3 regions of the Streptomyces sp. L500 genome follow, and region 1 is predicted to be linked to each of the others. Evidence: riboswitches for the same ligand, from Rfam matches in the RefSeq annotation. Region 1 holds a riboswitch; each other region holds the start of a gene.

Region 1 (3,265 bases):
GAGGTCCTGACGCCGACGTCCCCGGGCGTCCTCCCACGCCCCCCTCGCGTCCCCGAACGGCTCACCCCCGTTCGCCCGCCCGCGCGCCGGACGCGAGGGTGGGACGGAGCAAGGGACGTCGGCCGGTCAGGAGAACACACGGTGGGGAAGCGAGACGGGCCGCCGCCCGGACCGGATCCGCTCTGCGAGCCGTTCCCCGGGTGGGCGCCGGTCGTTCTCGCCCGCTGCCTCCCCGCCGCCGTGATCACCGGCGGCGTCGTCTTCGACGTCCTCACGCCCCCCAAGTACTCCTCCGCCCCCTTCTTCGTCTCCGCGCCCCTCGTCGCCGCCTCGCTCCTCTCCCTGCCCGCCACCCTGCTGGCGGCGGTGGCGGCCCTGGCGGCGATCGTCACCCTCTCCCTCGCACGGCAGGCGCCGGAGGTGGGCGAGTCGGTGACCGAGGTCGTCACCGTCGTGACCGTCGGCGCGCTCGCCGTCGGCATCAACCGCGTCGTATGCCGCGGCAACCGCCGGCTGGCGTCGGTGCGGAGCGTCGCGGAGGCCGCCCAGCGGGCCGTGCTGCCCACGCCCCCGGCCCGGATCGGCGGGCTCCGGGTGGCCGCGCGCTATGTCGCCGCACAGGCCGACGCCCGGATCGGCGGCGATCTCTACGCGGTCCAGGACACCCCTTACGGCGTCCGCGTCATCGTCGGCGACGTACGGGGCAAGGGGCTCGGCGCGGTGGAGGCCGTCGCGATCCTGATCGGCGCGTTCCGGGAGGCGGCGGAGCAGGAGCGCACGCTGGAGGGGCTGGCGGCGCGGCTGGAGCGCGCGCTGCAGCGGGAGGGCGCGCGGCGCGCGAACGTCGATCAGGCCGAGGGGTTCACCACCGCCGTCCTGGCCGAGGTCCCACCGGGCGCGGGCGCCCTGCGCATCGTCAACCGCGGTCATCCGCCCCCGCTCCTCCTCCATTCCGACGGCACCGTCGGCGACACCCACCCCCGGGCGCCCGCCCTGCCGCTGGGGATGGGGGACCTGGGCGTGTGGCCGGACCGGGTGGAGCAGTGGGAGTTCCCGGTGGGGTCGACGCTGCTGCTGTTCACCGACGGGGTCACCGAGGCCAGGGACGCGACCGGGACGTTCTACGACCCCCGGCCGCGGCTGCGCGGCAAGCAGTTCCGCAGCCCCGAGGCCCTGCTGGACTCCCTCACGGCGGACGTGGCCCGGCACGCGGGCGGGCGCACGGACGACGACATGGCCCTGCTCGCCATCCGGCGGATCGACGGCCGGCTCCGTACCGCGCCCATCACCCACAAACGCCCCCAGGTCACCGGCCGTACCGTGCGCCTGCGATCTCCTCAGGTCCATAACGACTGACGAACGGTCAGAAGTAAGCGCCTTATAAAGTGCCCCAACGCGCCTGCCCGCTTCACCCTTTCGGCTTGGAATCCAGCCGCCCTGTCTATTAACGTTCGATAACGCAGCGCGGTCGTTGCCACCGCCGCAAGGGCGGTGCCGTGCGCCTTCGCCGAATCCCGTGGGTGGAACCGGGGAACCATCATTTGGGGTGAATCGGGCCCGTACGCCGGCCTGTAGGAGACCTTCCTTCTCCGAACCCGTCAGCTAACCCGGTAGGCGAGCAGGAAGGAAAGGAGTCGCCCCAGTGGCGTCCAACAGGTCCGACAGCTCCGAGCTCGACGGCAGTTCGTACGACCCTCCGTTCGTTCCCGCCTACATCCCCCCTTACGAACCGGAAGCGGCCCCCGGGGCATTCGCCGCCCCCGCGCAGTCGTCGGCCACGGGCGAGTGGGCCCCCGGCGAGGACCACCCGGCGGCGCCCGTCCGCGGCAGACACCGCGTCGTCAAGCCGCGCGGCGGCACGATGGCCCGGAGCGGCGCGGTCCTCGGCGCCGGAATGATCGCGGCGGTCGGCGCGGGCGGCATGGCCAGCGCCCAGGACCGTCCGCAGGCTCCCATATCCATGCCGGACCTGGCCCAGAGCATTCCGGTCGTCGGCTCGCTCATGGCCGACGGCCACGGGCAGGGCGCGCGGCAGACCGCCGAGGCACAGCAGGCCCCCGTCGAGACGGTACGCACCGTGCGCGACACCGTCGACGCCGGTGAGGTGCTGCGGGCCCGCATCCTCCAGCAGGCCGAGCACCAGCAGATCGCCGCCGAGGCCGAGGCGCAGGCGCGCGTGGCGCAGGCCGCGGCGGAGCAACACCGCAAGGCGGCGGCGGAGAAGGCCGCGGCGGAGCGCGAGGCGGCCGAGCGCCAGGCGGCGGACGCGAAGGCGGCGACGTACGAGGCCGCGCAGCGGGCGGCGCGGGAGGCGGCCGGCGGGGGCGAGGATACGGCCGGGTCGGCGGCGGCCGGGTCGGCGACGGACGGTTCGGCCGGTGTTCAGGAGCGGCACGCGACGGGCTCGTCAGGTGGCGCGGAACGTTCCGCCCACCGCGCGGCCGGCGGGACCTTCACCCTCCCCGTGGCCTCGTACACCCTCACCGCCGGCTTCGGCCAGGCGGGAAACATGTGGTCCGCGAACCACACCGGCGAGGACTTCGCCGCCCCCACGGGCACCCCGGTGAAGGCGGTCGGCGGGGGCACCGTCACCCAGGCGGGGTGGGCGGGCGCGTACGGCTACCGCGTCGTGCTGACGCTCGACGACGGTACCGAGGTCTGGTACTGCCACCTGTCGTCGATGGTGGTCACGTCCGGCAAGGTCGGCACGGGCACGGTCATCGGCCGGGTCGGCGCGACCGGCAACGTCACCGGCCCCCACCTCCACCTGGAGGTCCGGCCGGGCGGCGGCGCGCCGGTGGACCCGCTGTCGTGGCTGCGCGGCAGGGGCCTGGAGCCGTAACGAGGGGAGCCGCCGGTCGGCAAGCCGGGCAGGGCAATCAGGTCATAGCGCCCCCAGAACCACCCGATATCGGATATCCCGGGAATGTTCTGCGAGCGATCGGGAAATCAGATGACGTGACGACCACCGCGACGATCACCACGTCCGTGCCCGCCCGCCTGGACCGGCTGCCCTGGTCCCGGTGGCATTGGACCGTGGTGATCGGCCTCGGCACCGTCTGGGTCCTGGACGGCCTGGAGGTCACGGTCGTCGGCAATATCGCCGGCCGGCTCTCCGAGCAGGGCAGCGGTCTGCCGATCACCTCCGGCGGGGTGACGGGAGTGGCGGCCGCGCTCTATGTGGCGGGCGCCTGTTCCGGTGCGCTCTTCTTCGGCCGGCTGACCGATCTCTTCGGCCGTAAAAGGCTCTTCATGGTCACGCTCG
Region 2 (3,265 bases), on a different contig from region 1:
CCGGCTGCTGGGCTACGTCGACACCGGCTACGGCCACCGCCGCACCGGCGCCGTGGTCGCCGACATCCGCCGCCACCGCCGGTGGTACGACGTGGACGGCGTCTTCCTCGACCAGGTCCCGGCGCACGACACCCCGCTGCCCCACTACCGCCGCGTGGTGCTGGCCGCCCGGGTGCTCGGCGCCCGTACGGCCGTCCTTAACCCCGGCGCCCACCCCGAGCCCGGGTACGCCTCGCTCGCCGACCTCCTGGTCACCTTCGAGGGCACGTGGGAGGACTACCGACGCGCCCGGATCCCGGAGTGGACCACCGGCCATCCACCGGAGCGGTTCTGCCACCTCGTGTACGGCGTGCCCGAGGAGCGCACGGCGGGCGTGGCGCGGCTCGCCGCCCGGCGCGGTGCCGCGGTGCACTGCGCGGTGCCGGGCACGGGGGCCAACCCCTGGCGCTCGGTGCCCCGGGCGGCCGCCGGCCTCGCGGCGGGGGGCGCGATATGAACGCGCGTGGGGGTATGGGGAGTTGGCGTGGCGGGAGCGCTCGGCGCGTCCGGGCTGGGCTGTGCGCCGCGCTGCTGCTGGTCCTGGCGGCCTGCTCCGCGTCGCCCGCCGACGACGACGGGCCGGACCGGGACGACGAGGGCGTCACGGCGGCCCCCCGCGCCTCGGGTTCCCCTCGCGCCTCGGGCAAGCCGGAGGCCACCGGCACTCCGGACGCCTCGGCCTCGCCCGGGAGTTCGGCCACGGGTTCGGCGCCGGGGTCGGCCGGGGCCCGTTGGCAGCCGAAGCCGGGCACCGGCTGGCAGTGGCAGCTGGACGGAAAGGCCGACACCTCGGTGGACGCCCCCGTCTACGACATCGACGGATTCGAGAATTCGGCCGAAACCGTGGCCCAATTGCATTCCCGCGGCCGGAAGGTGATCTGCTACATCAATGCCGGCGCCTGGGAGGACTTCCGGCCCGACCAGGGGAAATTCCCCAAGACCCTGCTCGGCAACAAGAACAAGGGGTGGAAGGGCGAGAAATGGTTCGACATCCGCCGCCTCGACACCCTGCGGCCGCTCATGGCGGCCCGGATGGACATGTGCCGGCAGAAGGGGTTCGACGCCGTCGAACCGGATCTGACCGAGGGATTCCGCAATACCACCGGCTTTCCGCTGACGGCCGATCACCAGCTCGCCTTCAACCGGATGCTGGCGGATCTCGCCCATGAGCGGGGCATGGCCATCGGGCTGAAGAACGACCTGGACCAGATCCCGCAGCTGGTGAACGTCTTCGACTTCGCGGTGAACGAACAGTGCGCGCAGTACGACGAGTGCGAGAAGCTCAGCCCCTTTGTGAAGAGTGACAAAGCGGTCTTTCATGTCGAATACGAACTGCAGCCGGGGGAGTTCTGTGCCACGGCGCGGCGGCTCGGGCTGAGCTCGATGCAGAAGAAGCTGGAGCTGGACGCCTGGCGCCGGCCCTGCTGAACGTGCCTCCCGGAATTACTCGTTCCATGCTGCAAGTACCCGCGGTCACAGGGGTTTAGGGCCAGTTCGGCGGGGGCGCACGGCGCGCGGTTCCGGGTCTGCTCCCGAAGTGAAGAAGTTCACAGATGGCCGCCCGGGTGCCGGATTTTAATGATTCATGGTGCAGGATCTCTCACCGAACACAAGATCCCGTCACCCTGGCGGGCCACCCGGGCGGACGCCGAGTCCTGCCGCCGCCCCGGGTGCGGCATCGAATTGATGAATCGGCAGGAGCGGGAGACCCAAGCGGTACGGATCACGAAGTCGGTGGTCCTTGGGGTGAAGCCGGGAAATCCGGCCGGGCAACTTCGCAGCCCGAACCCGACAGGTCATCTTTCGTAGGCGGATGTCGAAGGGCTTCGGCATGTCTGCTATGCCTCGCATTCCCGCGCTCATATCCCGGGCCGGCACCGCCTCGGCCGTCACCGCCGCCACGCTGGCGGCGTCGGTGCTCGTCCCCGGCCTCGCCTCCCAGGCGTCCGCGGCCACCCCCGGTGAGCAGGCTCTGAGGGTCGCCGCCGCCAAGGCGGGCTCCCCCTACCAGTACGGCGCCGCCGGCCCGAACCGGTTCGACTGCTCGGGCCTGACCCAGTACTCGTTCAAGAAGGTCGGCAAGAACCTGCCGCGCGTGGCCGCCGACCAGTACAACCGCACCCGGCACATCTCCGGCGGCTCCCGCCAGGTCGGCGACCTGGTGTTCTTCCACTCGGGCAGCAACGTCTACCACGTGGGGATCTACGCGGGTAGCAACAAGATCTGGCACGCCCCCAAGCCCGGCGCCACGGTCCGCCTGGAGAAGATCTGGACCGGCAGCGTCTGGTACGGACGCGTCAACTAGGCTCCTTGATCGGGCGGTCCGGAACCCGGGCCGTCCGACATCCGTGTTCGCGCACGGGGGTGCCGCTTCCGGGCGCGGGAGGGAGCGACGATGAGCGATGTCACCGGCGGAACCGGCGTCACCGGCGGAACCGCCCCCACTGGCCCCACCAGTCCCACCGGCCTCACCGGTCCGGAGGTCCGTACGGACCGGGGCACCGTACGGGGCCGTACCGAGGACGGCCTCGCCGTCTTCCGGGGGATCCCCTACGCTCAGCCGCCCGTGGGCGAGCTGCGCTTCATGGCCCCCCGTCCGGCCCGCCCCTGGGACGGCGTGCGGGACGCGGGGGAGTTCGGCCCGCCGCCCCCGCAGTCCGGCCCGATCCCCGCGACCCGCACGACCGCCGGCGACGACTGGCTCACCCTGAACGTCTGGTCACCGGACCCCGGCGGCTCCGGACTGCCCGTCCTGGTGTGGATCCTCGGCGGCGGCTACGTCTCCGGCCACGCGGGCGACCCGCTCTACGACGCCGGGCTCCTGGCCCGGCAGGGCGGCCTCGTCGTGATCACCCTCAACTACCGGGTGGGCGCCGAGGCCTCCGCCCAGCTCGAGGGCGCCCCCGCCAACCGGGGCCTGCTCGACCTGATCGCGGCCCTGGAGTGGGTCCAGGAGAACATCGCCGGCTTCGGCGGCGACCCCGCGCGCGTCACCGTCGCCGGCCAGTCCTCCGGCGCCGGCTCGGTCGCCACCCTGCTGGCCGTCCCCCGCGCCGCCGGTCTCTTCCGCCGGGCGACAGCCCAGTCCGTCCCCGGCCTCTACACCACCCCGGCCCTCGCCTCCGGCCTCGCCGCCGAGCTCGCCGGGAGCCTGGGCACCATCCCCACGGCGGCCGGTCTCGCCACGATCGACCCGTGGCGGCTGGCCGAGGCGATCACCCCGATG
Region 3 (3,265 bases), on a different contig from region 1:
GGGCACCGACAAGCTCAGCGCCGAGGAGTTCACCGCCGAGCTGGAGCGCTGCGGCGCCACCCTCGACGCGCACGCCGACCACCCCGGCGTCCGGCTCTCCCTGGAGGTCCCGGCCTCCCGGCTGGGCAAGGCCATGGGCCTGCTCGCCGACGCCCTGCGCGCCCCGGCCTTCCCGGACGGCGAGATCGAGCGCCTGGTCGACAACCGCCTGGACGAGATCCCGCACGAGCTGGCCAACCCCGCCCGCCGGGCGGCCATGGCGCTGGCCGCCGAGCTCTTCCCGGCCGGCTCCCGGATGTCCCGCCCCCGCCAGGGCGCGCAGGAGACCGTCGAGCGCATCGACGCCGCGGCCGTCCGGGCCTTCTACGAGGCCCATGTCCGCCCCGCCACCACCACCGTGGCGATCGTCGGCGACTTCACCGGCATCGACCTCGACCGGACGCTGGCGGAGTCCCTCGGCGCCTGGACCGGCACCGCGGCCGAGCCGCTGCCCGTGCCGGCCGTCACCGCCGACGACACCGGCCGCGTCGTGATCGTGGACCGGCCCGGCGCCGTGCAGACGCAGCTGCTCATCGGCCGCACCGGCCCCGACCGGCACGCGAGCGCCTGGCCCGCCCAGATCCTCGGCACCTACTGCCTCGGCGGCACCCTCACCTCCCGCCTGGACCGCGTCCTGCGCGAGGAGAAGGGCTACACCTACGGCGTGCGCTCCTTCGGCCAGGTGCTGCTCTCCGCCCCCGACGGGACGGGCACGGCCATGCTCGCCATCAGCGGCTCCGTGGACACCCCCAACACCGGCCCCGCGCTGGCGGACCTGTGGACCGTGCTGCGCACCCTCGCCGCGGAGGGCCTGACGGACGCCGAGCGCGACGTCGCCGTGCAGAACCTCGTCGGTGTCGCGCCGCTGAAGTACGAGACGGCCGCGGCCGTCGCCGCGACCTTCGCCGACCAGGTCGAGCAGTACCTGCCGGACGACTTCCAGGCGCGGCTGTACGAACGCCTCGCGGAGACCGGCACGGTGGAGGCCACGGCGGCCGTCGTGAGCGCCTTCCCGGCCGACCGCCTCGTCACCGTCCTCGTCGGCGACGCCGCCGAGATCGCCGAGCCCGTCAAGGCCCTGGGCATCGGCCCGGTGACGGTCATCCCCGCCTGACGGCGACTCACCACCCCGGCGCGGCAGGCGACGCCGCGCCGGGACCCCTTCGGCGCATGGGTCCGTTGTGACCCATGCGCCTCGCTTATGTCCGCTTTCAGGCGGAGGTTGGGTGTTGGTCGTGTGGCGTACGTCATAAAAGCCCACTTCTGTTTGCTGTTCGAATCTGACGCCGATTAGCGTCAGGCCCGGCAGCCCGCCGATCGGAGCCGCGACCGCGGCCCCGGGCAGCCATCGCCGAGTCCCCGGAGCACCAGCCGAGGGGAGCCGGGGACCCAAACGTCCCTGGGGTGAATCGGGCCCCTCTCACGAGGGATCCGTAGGAGACCTTCCTGCTCCGAACCCGTCAGCTAACCCGGTAGGCGAGAGGGAAGGAAAGGAAACAGCCGCGACATGGCGTTCACCCGTGCCACCGGGAAGCACCGTCGTCCGAGCCGCGCCGCGCGCGTCAGCGCGAACGTGGCGGGCATAGCCACTCTCACGGCCGCCGGCGTCGTCGCCGGTGTCGCCGCCCCGGCCTTCGCCGCCTCCGACGACACGCAGCGCCCCGAGGACACCGGCCTGACCCAGGCCGTCGTCATGGGCGACGTCATGGCCGAGCACGTCGACGCCCAGGCCGAGTCCCAGCGCAGCGCCGCCGACGAGGCCGCCGCCCGCCTCCAGGCCGAGGAGAGCGCCAAGCAGAAGGCCGTCCAGGCCAAGCAGCGCTACGAAGAGGCCCAGCGCAAGGTCGAGGAGGAGCGCGCCGCCAAGGAGAAGGCCGCCCGCGACGAGGAGCGCAAGCGCCTCGGCACCTTCGTGAGCCCGATCGACGGCTCCTACGTCTCCACCGCCTACAAGGCCTCCAGCGGCCTGTGGTCCTCCGGCAGCCACACCGGCATCGACATGCACGCCGAGACCGGCACCTCCGTCCACGCCGTCGGCATGGGCACCATCGTCGAGGCCGGCTGGGGCGGCGCCTACGGCAACAACGTCGTCATCAAGATGGCCGACGGCACGTACACCCAGTACGGCCACCTGTCCTCCATCGACGTCTCCGTCGGCCAGACGGTCACCCCGGGCCAGCAGATCGGCCTCTCCGGCGCCACCGGCAACGTCACCGGCCCGCACCTCCACTTCGAGGCCCGCACGGCCCCCACCTACGGCTCGGACATCGACCCGATCGCCTACATGGCCGCGCACGGCGTCAACCTGTAACGACGACGCGCGACGACGTGCGAAAGGCCCCGGCCCCCGGCCGGGGCCTTCGTGTTGGCCAAAAAATATCCATGAAGCGGCGGCGCCATCGGAAAACGCCCGGGATTGCCATAGAGTCGCCGAACGGACGTCAGTCGGCCGTGCTTCACGGTGATTGAGGCATGAGGCGGAGGTAGACCCATGCGGGGCCGTACGTGAGCGGCGACGGCGAAGGGCCGCGCGAGAGGAGCCGTCGCATTTCCACGCACGCGGTGTGCACCGCCATCCGCGACGACATCGTCTCCGGCGCTTTCCCGCCGGGAAGCCGGCTCATCGAGGAAATCCTCGCCCGCCGCTACGGCGTCTCACGGGTGCCTGTGCGCGAGGCGCTGCGCACCCTGGCCTCCGAGGGTTTCGTGACCACCCGTCGGCACGCCGGCGCCTGTGTCGCCGAACCCACCGAGCGCGAGGCCGCCGACCTCCTCGACATCCGCGCCCTGCTGGAGCCGCTGGGTGCCGCCAAGGCCGCGCAGCGCCGCTCCGAGGCCCACCTCAAGGTATTGCGGGGCCTGGTCAGACTCGGCCAGGAGCGGGCCCGCGCGGGCCGCTGCGGCGAACTGCGCCAGCTCGGCGACTGGTTCGACGAGACCCTCGCCCAGGCGTCCGGCAGCCCCTCGATCGCCGGGCTCCTGACCCAGCTGCGCCGCAAGATCGCCTGGGTGTACGCCCCGGGGCCCGTGGTCCGGCCGCTGGAGACCTGGGAGGCGTGCGGGGCGTTGGTGGACGCGGTGGCCCGGGGGGACGTGGAGCGCGCCCGGGAACTCGCCGCCGTTCGGGCCGGCCGTTCACCCGGTGAATTCCTGCTGCGGCGGACGGGCGGCGATCGCGTCCATCCGCCGAAACAGCCCGTAAACACGGCGGGCGTCCGCTCTTAAC

What was found. A riboswitch is a leader RNA that binds a small molecule or an ion and turns the genes downstream of it on or off. The one in region 1 is predicted to bind cyclic di-AMP.
Region 2: it holds a riboswitch for cyclic di-AMP, as region 1 does, so the genes downstream of both, ACX9I7_RS09450 (C40 family peptidase) here and ACX9I7_RS31795 (M23 family metallopeptidase) in region 1, are expected to answer to the same signal.
Region 3: it holds a riboswitch for cyclic di-AMP, as region 1 does, so the genes downstream of both, ACX9I7_RS22640 (M23 family metallopeptidase) here and ACX9I7_RS31795 (M23 family metallopeptidase) in region 1, are expected to answer to the same signal.

What each region holds. Positions count from the first base shown of each region.
Region 1 is NZ_JBTOLC010000078.1:5,233-8,497, forward strand. Features, by position in the region: gene ACX9I7_RS31790 (PP2C family protein-serine/threonine phosphatase) at 142-1,356, shown strand; cyclic di-AMP (ydaO/yuaA leader) riboswitch at 1,496-1,632, shown strand; gene ACX9I7_RS31795 (M23 family metallopeptidase) at 1,643-2,842, shown strand; gene ACX9I7_RS31800 (MFS transporter) at 2,932-3,265, shown strand, end outside.
Region 2 is NZ_JBTOLC010000006.1:177,599-180,863, reverse strand. Features, by position in the region: gene ACX9I7_RS09460 (spherulation-specific family 4 protein) at 1-496, shown strand, start outside; gene ACX9I7_RS09455 (endo alpha-1,4 polygalactosaminidase) at 511-1,467, shown strand; cyclic di-AMP (ydaO/yuaA leader) riboswitch at 1,714-1,866, shown strand; gene ACX9I7_RS09450 (C40 family peptidase) at 1,871-2,344, shown strand; gene ACX9I7_RS09445 (carboxylesterase/lipase family protein) at 2,435-3,265, shown strand, end outside.
Region 3 is NZ_JBTOLC010000027.1:25,738-29,002, reverse strand. Features, by position in the region: gene ACX9I7_RS22645 (M16 family metallopeptidase) at 1-1,153, shown strand, start outside; cyclic di-AMP (ydaO/yuaA leader) riboswitch at 1,379-1,533, shown strand; gene ACX9I7_RS22640 (M23 family metallopeptidase) at 1,547-2,350, shown strand; gene ACX9I7_RS22635 (GntR family transcriptional regulator) at 2,602-3,264, shown strand.